DNA from 2 places in the Labrenzia sp. C1B70 genome. Region 1 is predicted to be linked to the other one. Evidence: riboswitches for the same ligand, from Rfam matches in the RefSeq annotation. Region 1 holds a riboswitch; the other holds the start of a gene.
The links. A riboswitch is a leader RNA that binds a small molecule or an ion and turns the genes downstream of it on or off. The one in region 1 is predicted to bind thiamine pyrophosphate.

Region 2: linked by a shared signal. The riboswitch ahead of Q666_RS46905 (ABC transporter permease) and the one ahead of Q666_RS50795 (hydroxyethylthiazole kinase) in region 1 are both predicted to bind thiamine pyrophosphate.

What each region holds. Positions count from the first base shown of each region.
Region 1 covers NZ_AXCE01000012.1:542,384-547,371, reverse strand. Annotated here, with positions in the region: gene Q666_RS50810 (DMT family transporter) at 1-355, shown strand, start outside; gene Q666_RS50805 (hypothetical protein) at 587-994, opposite strand; gene Q666_RS50800 (Lrp/AsnC ligand binding domain-containing protein) at 1,015-1,251, opposite strand; TPP riboswitch at 1,459-1,569, shown strand; gene Q666_RS50795 (hydroxyethylthiazole kinase) at 1,638-2,411, shown strand; gene thiD (bifunctional hydroxymethylpyrimidine kinase/phosphomethylpyrimidine kinase) at 2,448-3,254, shown strand; gene Q666_RS50785 (TRAP transporter substrate-binding protein) at 3,256-4,362, shown strand; gene Q666_RS65940 (hypothetical protein) at 4,396-4,734, shown strand; gene Q666_RS50780 (OmpP1/FadL family transporter) at 4,959-4,988, shown strand, end outside.
Region 2 covers NZ_AXCE01000010.1:222,130-227,117, forward strand. Annotated here, with positions in the region: gene Q666_RS46895 (adenylosuccinate synthase) at 1-302, shown strand, start outside; gene Q666_RS46900 (hypothetical protein) at 567-2,339, shown strand; TPP riboswitch at 2,421-2,527, shown strand; gene Q666_RS46905 (ABC transporter permease) at 2,585-3,430, shown strand; gene Q666_RS46910 (ABC transporter substrate-binding protein) at 3,453-4,394, shown strand; gene rpoH (RNA polymerase sigma factor RpoH) at 4,469-4,988, opposite strand, start outside.

The DNA of each region.
Region 1 (4,988 bases):
GTCGCTGCTCACGCTGCCGCTGGGCTTTCTGCTGCCGGGTCAGGCCTGGATCATTCCGGACCTGCCCACGGCAGGTCTGCTTCTGCTGATCGGCCTTGCGGGTGGTGTCGGCCAGATCCTGTTGACGCAGAGCTACCGGTTCGCGGATGCCTCCACCATTGCCCCGTTCGACTATGTCAACATGCTGTGGGCGATCATTGTCGGTTGGGTGGTGTTCAGCGAAACGCCATTGCCAGCAGTGGTGCTGGGGGCGCTGATCGTGATTGCCGCCGGTATTTTCGTCATCTACCGCGAGCACAAGCTCGGGCTGGACCGGACAAAGGCACGCCGGGCGTCATCGCCCTCGCGTTCGTAGGGGGAGACAAGAGGGCAGGTCCCGCTGTCTTCCCCCGTCATTCCGGACTAGCACTGCAGTGCTGTGCGCAGATCCGGAATCCAGCACTTATTTCGCGCCTTAGGCGCGGCATTAGACAAAGAGAGAAGAGTTCGCTTTGCTCACGCTGATGCGCTGGATCCCGGATCGGCGCGCAGCTTTACTGCGCTTGTCCGGAATGACGGCGAATGCGGGTGGCTTCCGAAATCGGCCCTACTGCGACTTGTATTCGAACCGCTCAACAGCGCTCTTGGTGCCGTCCTTGAAGATCAGCTGCACGCTGATCGACTGGGCCGACCCCAGGGGCAGCTCCAGATAGGGCTTGTCCTTCAGAACGACATTCTGGTTGTCCGGGTCACAGGCTTCCAGTTGCCATTCCTGCTCAATCGGGTCGTCGTTTAATCCGTAGAAGACATAGTCGATGCCGCACTTCCAGGATTCCAGGTGCGTGAAATAGATCAGCTCCTGGCCCTGCCAGTCGCGGAATGACACCCAGTTGGCCTTGGTCAGGTCCAGGATCTGCTTGATCTGCTCCGGCGGCATGCCTTGCGCGGACGCGGTCGAGCCGATCGGAGCAAGAGCGAGGGGCAGGCAAAGGGCGGCGATTTTAATGAGTTTCATGGAAATTTCCGGGTCTGAGTTCAGAAGGCCTTGAAGGTAATGATGGTTTTGGTGTCCTGAATGCCGTCGATCGGGTGGACCTTCTCGTTCACGAAGTGGCCAATGTCCGAACCGTCGTCGACATAGAATTTCACCAGAAGATCGTAGTCGCCGGAGGTGGAGTAGACTTCGGACGCAATTTCCGCATCGGCGATCGCATTGGCGACCTGGTAGGTCTTGCCCAACTGGCATTTGATCATCACGAAAAACGGTACCATGGGGCGCTCCGGGCAGTTGGTGTTTGAAGGGGGTGAACGTGTCACCTGAACCATCAGCCGGGCTGTTCGGTCAGCCAAACATGCCGGGCAACAGATTCACGAAAGCAGACTAGGACATCGCCTATCTCCTCCCGCCAGTCAATTGCCGAGTAGCCGCTCTGCACAAGCCGGGTCTTGCAATCGCACGGCCGGCTTGTTAGCAGTGCAATCATCTCATGGGGGTGCCCGGCCATCCTGGACCGGGCTGAGAGGCGGCCTGCCAACTCCTTGAACCTGATCCGGCTGATACCGGCGGAGGGATTTGAGATCATGATGCACACACCACTCCCTTCAACACGTCCTTTCCGGAATACCGGCAACGGGCTTTCTGTCGCAGGAGAGCCGTCATGAGCCTTTCCGTTGCTGCTTCCACGCAGGCCCTGAGCGCCGAACAGGTCTTCACCCTTCTGGAAAGGGTGCGGCAGAAAACGCCGCGCGTTCACGCCATCACAAACGCGGTCGCCCAGAGTTTCACCGCCAATGTGTTGCTTGCGCTCGGCGCGGTTCCTTCCATGACCATCGCGCGGGAGGAAGTTGCGGCCTTTGCCGGCGGGGCTGATGCACTGCTGGTGAACCTCGGCACCCTTGACGAGGAACGCCGTGCGGCCATTCCGCTAGCAATCGAAGCTGCCAGGACTGCCGGACGTCCGGTTTGTGTCGATCCGGTTTTCGTGAACCGGTCTCCCGTGCGCTGCGCCTATGCGCGCGATCTGCTGGGCCTCAAGCCGGATCTGGTGCGGCTCAATCCGGAAGAACTCAACGCTCTCCTGCCGGAGCGGGCAGATGCCGATGCATTGATCGAGGCCGGAACGGTTTTTGCGGTCACTGGCCCGGAAGACAGGGTCGAGAGCCGTGGCGAGGATTTCCTGCTGCGCAACGGCGATCCACTGATGTCACGCGTGACGGCCACCGGCTGTGCCGGCGGTGCTGTTCTGGCGGCGTTCCTGAGCATCGAAAAGGACAGGGCGCTTGCAGCTGCTTGCGGACTGTCCGTCTTCAACATTGCCGGCGAAATCGCGGCCAGCCGGTCAGGCGGGCCAGGCAGTTTGGTGCCGGAGTTGCTCGACGCACTCTATTGCCTGACTGACCGCGACATTGAAGCCCGTCTCAAGACCGGCTGACGCAGGCTTTTCGGCATCTACTCCCAGGAGGTTCCCATGACCGCAATTGCGGTAACCATTGCAGGATCGGATTCCGGCGGCGGAGCCGGCATTCAGGCTGATCTCAAGACCTTTTCCGCAAACGGCGTCTTTGGTGCCAGTGTTATTGCAGCCCTGACGGCGCAGAATACGCTTGGTGTCAGCGCCATCCATGATGTGCCGCCGGAGTTCGTGCGGGCCCAGATGACGGCCGTCTTTTCGGACCTTGCCGTCAAGGCGACAAAGATCGGCATGCTGTCGCGTGTCGATACGATCGAGGTGGTAGCTGAAGGGCTTCGGACACATGAGACAGGCCCGGTTGTGCTTGACCCGGTGATGGTGGCTGCCTCCGGTGACCCGTTGCTTGCCGACAGTGCGGTCGACACGCTGATTGCCTTGCTGCTGCCGCTGGCCGATATTGTTACCCCGAACCTGCATGAAGCTGCCCGCATGTTGCAGGGCGACGTTGCCGCGGACGAAACGCAAATGCAGGCGCAGGCAGAACGTCTGCTCGGTCTTGGAGCCAATGCGGTTCTGCTCAAGGGCGGGCACGGGTCTGGCGCGAATAGCGCTGATCTGCTTCTGGATCGCAACGGCAATGCGGTCTGGCTCAGGTCAGAGCGGATCAACACCGACAACACGCATGGCACCGGTTGCACCCTGTCATCCGCGATTGCCTCGGGTCTTGCCAAGGGGCAGGAGATGGAAGCGGCCGTCAGGTCCGCCAAGTCCTATATTCAGGCCGCCATCGCCGCTGCCGACACGCTTCACATTGGCAGTGGTCACGGGCCAGTCCATCATTTCCACGCGTTCTGGAGCAAGTGAGATGACCGATCAGCCAAAGACAGAAACCGGACGGATCAGCCGTCGCGGACTTCTGGGGGCTTCCGCCGCCGCCGGTGCAAGCGCGTTGGCCGCCCCGGCGGTGGCGCAGGAGCAGGCGACGCTGGAATGGAAGATGGTCACGTCCTGGCCAAAGAACCTGCCGGGGCCCGGGGTCACGGCGCAGCGCATTGCCGACAGGATCGAGCTGATGTCCGGTGGTCGCCTGCGCGTTCGGCTTTATGCTGCAGGGGAACTGGTGCCGGCTCTGGGCGTGTTCGAGGCGGTCTCGGCGGGGACGGCGCAGATGGCGCACACGGCCTCGTTTTTCTGGCAGGGCAAGATCCCGGCTTCGGTCTATTTCACCGCGATCCCTTTCGGTTTGCTGCCGCATGAGCATATCACCTGGATTGAGCAGGGGGGCGGCCAGGCGCTTTGGGACGAACTTTATGCCCCGTTCGGACTAAGGCCCGTAATGGCCGGCAACACCGGCGTCCAGATGGGGGGCTGGTTCAAGCGCGAAATCAACACTCTTGACGATCTCAAGGGACTGAAGATCCGCATGCCGGGCCTTGGCGGCGAAGTGATGCATCGGCTTGGGGCGACGCCTGTCAGCCTGCCACCTGCAGAGTTGTTCCAGGCGTTGGACAGCGGCGTGCTGGATGCGACGGAATTCCTGGGTCCCTGGTCGGACAGGGCAATGGGGTTCCAGAAAGCAGCCAAGTCCTACTACACGCCGGGGTTCCATGAACCCAACGGCACCGGTGAAGCGCTGTTCAACAAGGTGGCGCTGGAAGGTCTGCCGGAAGACCTTGGCGCCATCGTTCTGGAGGCCTGCAAGGCAGAAAACGGCCGCTCGCTTGCAGAAAGCGATTGGGAGAATGCAGGCGCACTGAAGCTCCTGCAGGAAGAGGACGGCGTTACCGTCCGTCCTTATCCGGACGACGTTCTGGATGCTTTGCGGGAGACTTCGGCAGTCGTGCTGTCCGAGTTCGCGAGCAAGGATGCGCTTAGCCAGAGGATCTACGACAGTCATATGGCTGCGCGGGCACGCCTTGCCCCCTGGAGTGACGTTGCCATGCGCCGCTTCCTCGAAGCTCGCGACAGCTAGGCTTGCCGCTTGAGGCTGCAAACAAGGAATGGAGTGCGGTCCTGGACCATCTCTTTCTGCGAGCCGGTGCAACCGACCGGTTCGCAGCTTGCAACCTGCCTTGCCGGAAAAGCTGTAATTGGCCGGACAGTGGCGCGTCGCCTGCTGACAAACTTCCTGACAAAAATTCAATTTCGAAAGGAAAGGCTACCGCGCAACGGTGTGCCGACGCGATTTCCGTTAGGAAAGGTGATTGGCGTTTTTACCAAGGAATATCAAGGAACTTGTCCTACAAAAGATCCACATTCCGTCACGAAACCTGTGGCAAAGCCGCAACGATTCACCGTTAAATTACGTTATCGGAAACTGACATTTCGGGTGCCTGTTTTTTAGGCAAATGTCTGAAAGTGTGTCGGTGCGATGACGAAGAGACTCTGAACCTGTCGTTTTTGAAGTGTTTTGAATGTCTACGCAGCAATACCTACCAGAAAAGCCGCGCATTTCGCATTGCAGCATGAAAAAACGACCGCATAACTGACGTAAATATTCAGTTGAAACGGACGGCATTCTCCTAAAACCCTGTCTCAGGTTGTCATCAAGCATCCGGTGGCTAGGGGATGGGAGGAAACTCAATGCCGTGGGTAAAC
Region 2 (4,988 bases), on a different contig from region 1:
AGCTGGATGTTCTGGACGGTCTTGATGAAATCAAGATCTGCATCGGCTACGAACTGGACGGCGAGCGCATCGATTATCTGCCGGCTTCGCAGGGTGCCCAGGAGCGCGTGAAGCCGATTTACGAAAGCCTGCCGGGCTGGAAGGAATCGACCGAAGGTGCTCGCACCTGGGCCGATCTGCCGGCGCAGGCGATCAAATATGTGCGTCACGTCGAAGAACTGATCGGTGCTCCGGTCGCTCTTCTGTCGACAAGTCCGGAACGGGACGACACAATTCTTGTGCAGAATCCCTTCCAGGATTGAGATCTGTGACGTTAGAAGCACATTATTAAGGACTGCGGTTGCGTGCTGCGAATCACCGCACGCAACCACCTTTCGTTTTCGGCGTTCCATGTGTGTGCCGAACAAACAATCTGTGTTAGGAAAAGGGTACTGCGAGGTTCTCTGTCGCGGCGAAGTTATTGAAGAAATAGCACCGGTTTTCGAAAAACTTGCTATAAGCCTGAGAATGAAACGAAATCTCGGGCCCGCAGAACAGATCCTTGCAGTCGGCCGGTAGGCAGGAAGATGGCTGATTACTATTCAATTCTGAAGAAAACGATCGCGTCTTTACCTGAAAACAATGGTGCTGCACGCAGAAGCGTTTACAGCCGTGCGCGCAATGCCATCGTCAATCAGCTGAAAGCCTATGAACCGCCGCTGGCGCCGTCCGAGATCACGGCCGAGCAGCTGCGTCTGGAAGAAGCCATTCGCAAGGTGGAAGCCGAAGCCGCCCGCGAAAGCCTCGGTCTCAGCCCCACAGTTCCGAAGGTCGAAACGCCGCCCCCGGCGCCGCAGGTTTCCGCGCCGCCCGTGACACCGCCTCCGGCTGAGCCGGTGGCAGAGGCTGCGCCGGAAGCGCCTGCGCCTGCACCACAGGAACCTGAAACAACTGCAGCACCGGTGGTGGATACCCCGGCTCCGTCGCCCTTGAAGGAAACCCTGACACAGGCCGAAGCGCTTGGCATCGCGGCCAGCCAGGCTGTTCACCACGCCAAGGAAGCTGCCGACCCGGGCGCTGCGCCTGTGCGCCAGGAGCCCTCTTTCGGCGGACCTGTGCAGCCGGAACAGACAGATGATGGCCTGTTCGAGCCTGCAGATACCGCTGGTGCGGCCGATCCCGCCGATCAGGTTTATCCAGGCGAGGAAACAGCCAAGCCGAAGGACAAGTCGGCCTCCAAGAAAAGCCGCTCCAAGCGCGCCAAGCCGAGTGCTTCGGATGCGCTGCGCGGTGATTCATCCGGCAGCCGCACCGTTCCGATCGTCATTGCTGCGGGTGTCCTGTTGCTGGTGCTCCTGGGCGCCGGAGCCTATTTCCTGATGCCTGCGGGCGATGAGACGGCCGATAGCGGCAACGTGCCGGTTGCGTCTTCTTCGCAAACGCCTGTCGATACGCAGCCGGACACCACGCCGGAGCCTTCGACCGCTGCCCCTGCCGGAGAAGGTGAAGAGCCTTCGAAAAACACCGACCGCCTGTTGAACGAAGGCGAGACGGATGTGGTTGCCCCGGATGCACGCACGGTAACCACGACGACGATTACCGGACAGTCTGATTCGCCTGCGCCGGCCGATACACCGCAGGTCGATACACCAGCTTCCGCTGCGCCCGAACCTTCCCAGCCGTCCATCGTGACGAGCGGAGAAAACGATCAGTCTTCTGCGACCACCGAAAGCCCGATTGCGGTGCCGGAAGACAATCTCTCGGCCATTTCGCCGGACGAAACTTCACCGGCTCCGTCCGCTACGGCTGCGGATTCCTCGGTGCAGCGCTCTATCCTTTACGAAGAAGGGGAAGAGTCCGGCGGTGCCGGAACGGCTGCGCAAGGCGCTGTCGTTTGGGGTGTCGATGAAGAAACGAATCTGGACGGCAAGGCTCTCGCGGTTCTGAGCGCCTCCATTGAAATCCCCGAGCGGGATGTGAAGGTCGACATTCGCATCAAGCCGAATGACGATACTTCCTTGCCCGCCAGCCATCTGGTCGAGATCAAGTACGAGTTCCCGGAAAACTTCGCTCCAGGTGACGTCGTCAACGTGCCAGGCCTGGTCATGAAGCCTACGGAAGAAGCTCGTGGCGATGCGCTGATCGGCGCTTCCGTGAAAGTGTCCCCGGGCTTTTTCTGGATTGCCCTTTCCAGCTTGCCGAACGAGCAGCAACGCAATCTCGCCCTGCTGCGCGAACGCGGCTGGATCGACATTCCGATGCTTTACGAAAACGGCAAGCGCGGCATCCTGACCCTGGAAAAGGGAACCGCCGGTGCAGAAGCCGTAGAAAAGGCGATCACGTCCTGGCAAGCCGGCTAAGCGCCAACCTGCCTCCTTTCAAAATCTGAAGAAGCCGCCTCACGGCGGCTTGCCTTTTTCCGTCACACAAGGCATGGTCCGGCTTGGTCCGAGGGGTGTTCCGGTTACCGGAGCTGAGATGGCGTAATGCCGAACCCTTAGAACCTGATCCGGGTCATGCCGGCGAAGGGACGGAATCCTTAGCCTATTCCCGGATCTCCATTGTCATTTTCGGCTTGTCCGAAGACGGGAGATCCTATGCGTACTTGTCTGCGACCACTGCGGTCGCCGCACATCCGAATGCCGGTATCGGCTTTCATGCGTTCCTGTTGGCCAACGGCGGCGGGGACTGCGGGATGATGGCGTTTGCGAAAGCTGTTGCCAGGACCATACTCGGCCTGCTGCTGACTGTCGTTATCTGGGCGGCAATCGTCCGTGTGTTCGACACCCAGCATTATATCCTGCCGGGTCCGGACCGCGTCTTTACGGCCTTTGTCAAACACGCAGGCTTCCTTCTGCATCATGCCGGCATCACCGCCTATGAGACGGTGCTCGGGTTTGTGCTGGGGGCAGCCGCCGGGGCATTGCTTTCCGTTCTTTTGTGGCTGTTTCCGATTGCTGCAAGGTTCGCCATGCCGCCCATTCTGGTGACGCAGGCCCTGCCTGTTTTCGCAATCGCGCCGATCCTGGTGCTCTGGCTCGGTTTCGGGCTGGCCTCCAAGATCGTCGTCATCATCCTGGTCATCTTCTTCACGGTCACATCGACGTTTTTCGATGGCCTGCAGCGGCTTGACCCGGGTTTGTGCGATCTCGCCCGGCTTTATCGTCTGTCTCGCCTGAAGGAACTCTGGTTCTTTCGCCTGCCGTCAGGCTTGCCGGCGTTTGCCTCCGGCCTGCGGGTGGCCGCGGTGTTCGCTCCCATGGGGGCGATCATCGGCGAATGGGCCGGGGCAAAAGGAGGCCTTGCCTTCATCATGCTTCAAAGCAGCAACCGGATGCAGGCGGACATGATGTTCGCCGCCCTGATCCTGCTCGCGGCGATGGTGCTGATCATGCGCTTTGCCGTGAACCATCTCACCCGACTTCTTGTTCCCTGGCAGCCGCTCACCTAGCTGCCGCTCTACGGAGGACCTCATGAAAAAACAAATCCTGTCACTCGCATTGGCGGCCGGGCTGCTGGCATCGGGGCCGGTACAGGCCAGTGAGAAACTGACCTTGCTGCTCGACTGGTTCATCAATCCGGATCACGCGCCGCTGGTAACTGCGCAGACCAAGGGTTTCTTCGAGGCAGAAGGCCTCGAGGTTGAGATCATCGAACCGGCGGACCCGGCAATGCCGCCGAAACTGGTTGCTGCCGGGCAGGGCGATATCGCGGTGTCCTATCAGCCGACGCTTCATGCGCAAATCGAGGAAGAGCTGCCGCTGAAATGGATCGGTACGCTGGTGGAAACACCCCTCAATTCTCTCATCGTGCTCAAGGACGGCCCGATACAGGAACTGAAGGACCTCAAGGGGAAGAGTGTCGGCTTTTCCGTGTCCGGCTTCGAGGACGCGATGCTGGGCCAGATGCTGCGTTCGGCCGGTTTGACCATGGATGATGTCGAGCTGGTGAACGTCAATTTCGCGTTGTCAGGCTCTCTGCTTGCCGGTCAGGTGGATGCGGTGATCGGCGCATATCGCAATTTCGAGCTCACCCAGCTCGAAATCGAAGGCAAACCCGGCAAGGCTTTCTTCCCGGAAGAAAACGGTGTGCCGATCTTTGATGAGCTGATCTATGTCGTCAACAAGGACAAGACGGACGATCCACGCTTCGCCAAGTTCCTGGCAGCCGTGGAAGCGGCCACCATCTATCTGAGCAATCACCCGGAAGAAGCCTGGAATGCCTTCATAGAAGCGTATCCGAACCTCAATGACGAGCTGAACAGGCGGGCATGGTTCGATACGTTGCCGCGGTTCGCCAAGCGTCCGGCTGCACTTGATGAAGGCCGCTACCAGCGCTTTGCGGAATTCATGGCCGAAGCCGGTCTGATCAGCAAGGTCGTGCCGGTGGAGAGCTACACAGCCGAAATCCGCTGAACATCAGCTTAGGCAAAAGAAAAGCGCCGGAGCATAGCTCCGGCGCTTTTTTTGGTTCTCTTTGACCGAGTGCCTCAGGCGGCGGGCTGGTCCATTGTGCGGGCGCTGTTGCGCACGGCTTTTTGAACCTTTTCGAAAGCGCGAACCTCGATCTGGCGGACGCGCTCGCGGCTGACACCGAATTCGCCCGAAAGGTCTTCCAGCGTCATCGGGTCTTCGGCCAGGCGACGTGCTTCAAAGATGCGCCGTTCACGCTCGTTGAGCACGTCCATCGCGTCGTTCAGCATCTTGCGACGCATATCCAGCTCTTCCTGATTGGCAAGCAGGGTTTCCTGACTGTCGCTTTCATCGACAAGCCAGTCCTGCCATTCACCGGCATCAGCTTCCGCGCGCACGGGCGCATTCAGGCTGGCATCGCCGCCCAGACGGCGGTTCATGGACACCACTTCCTCCTCGGACACCCCGAGTTTGGTGGCAATCTCAGAGACCTGATGCGGCTTCAGATCGCCTTCGTCCAGCGCCTGGATCTTGCCCTTGAGGCGACGCAGGTTGAAGAACAGGCGTTTCTGGTTGGCCGTGGTTCCCATTTTCACG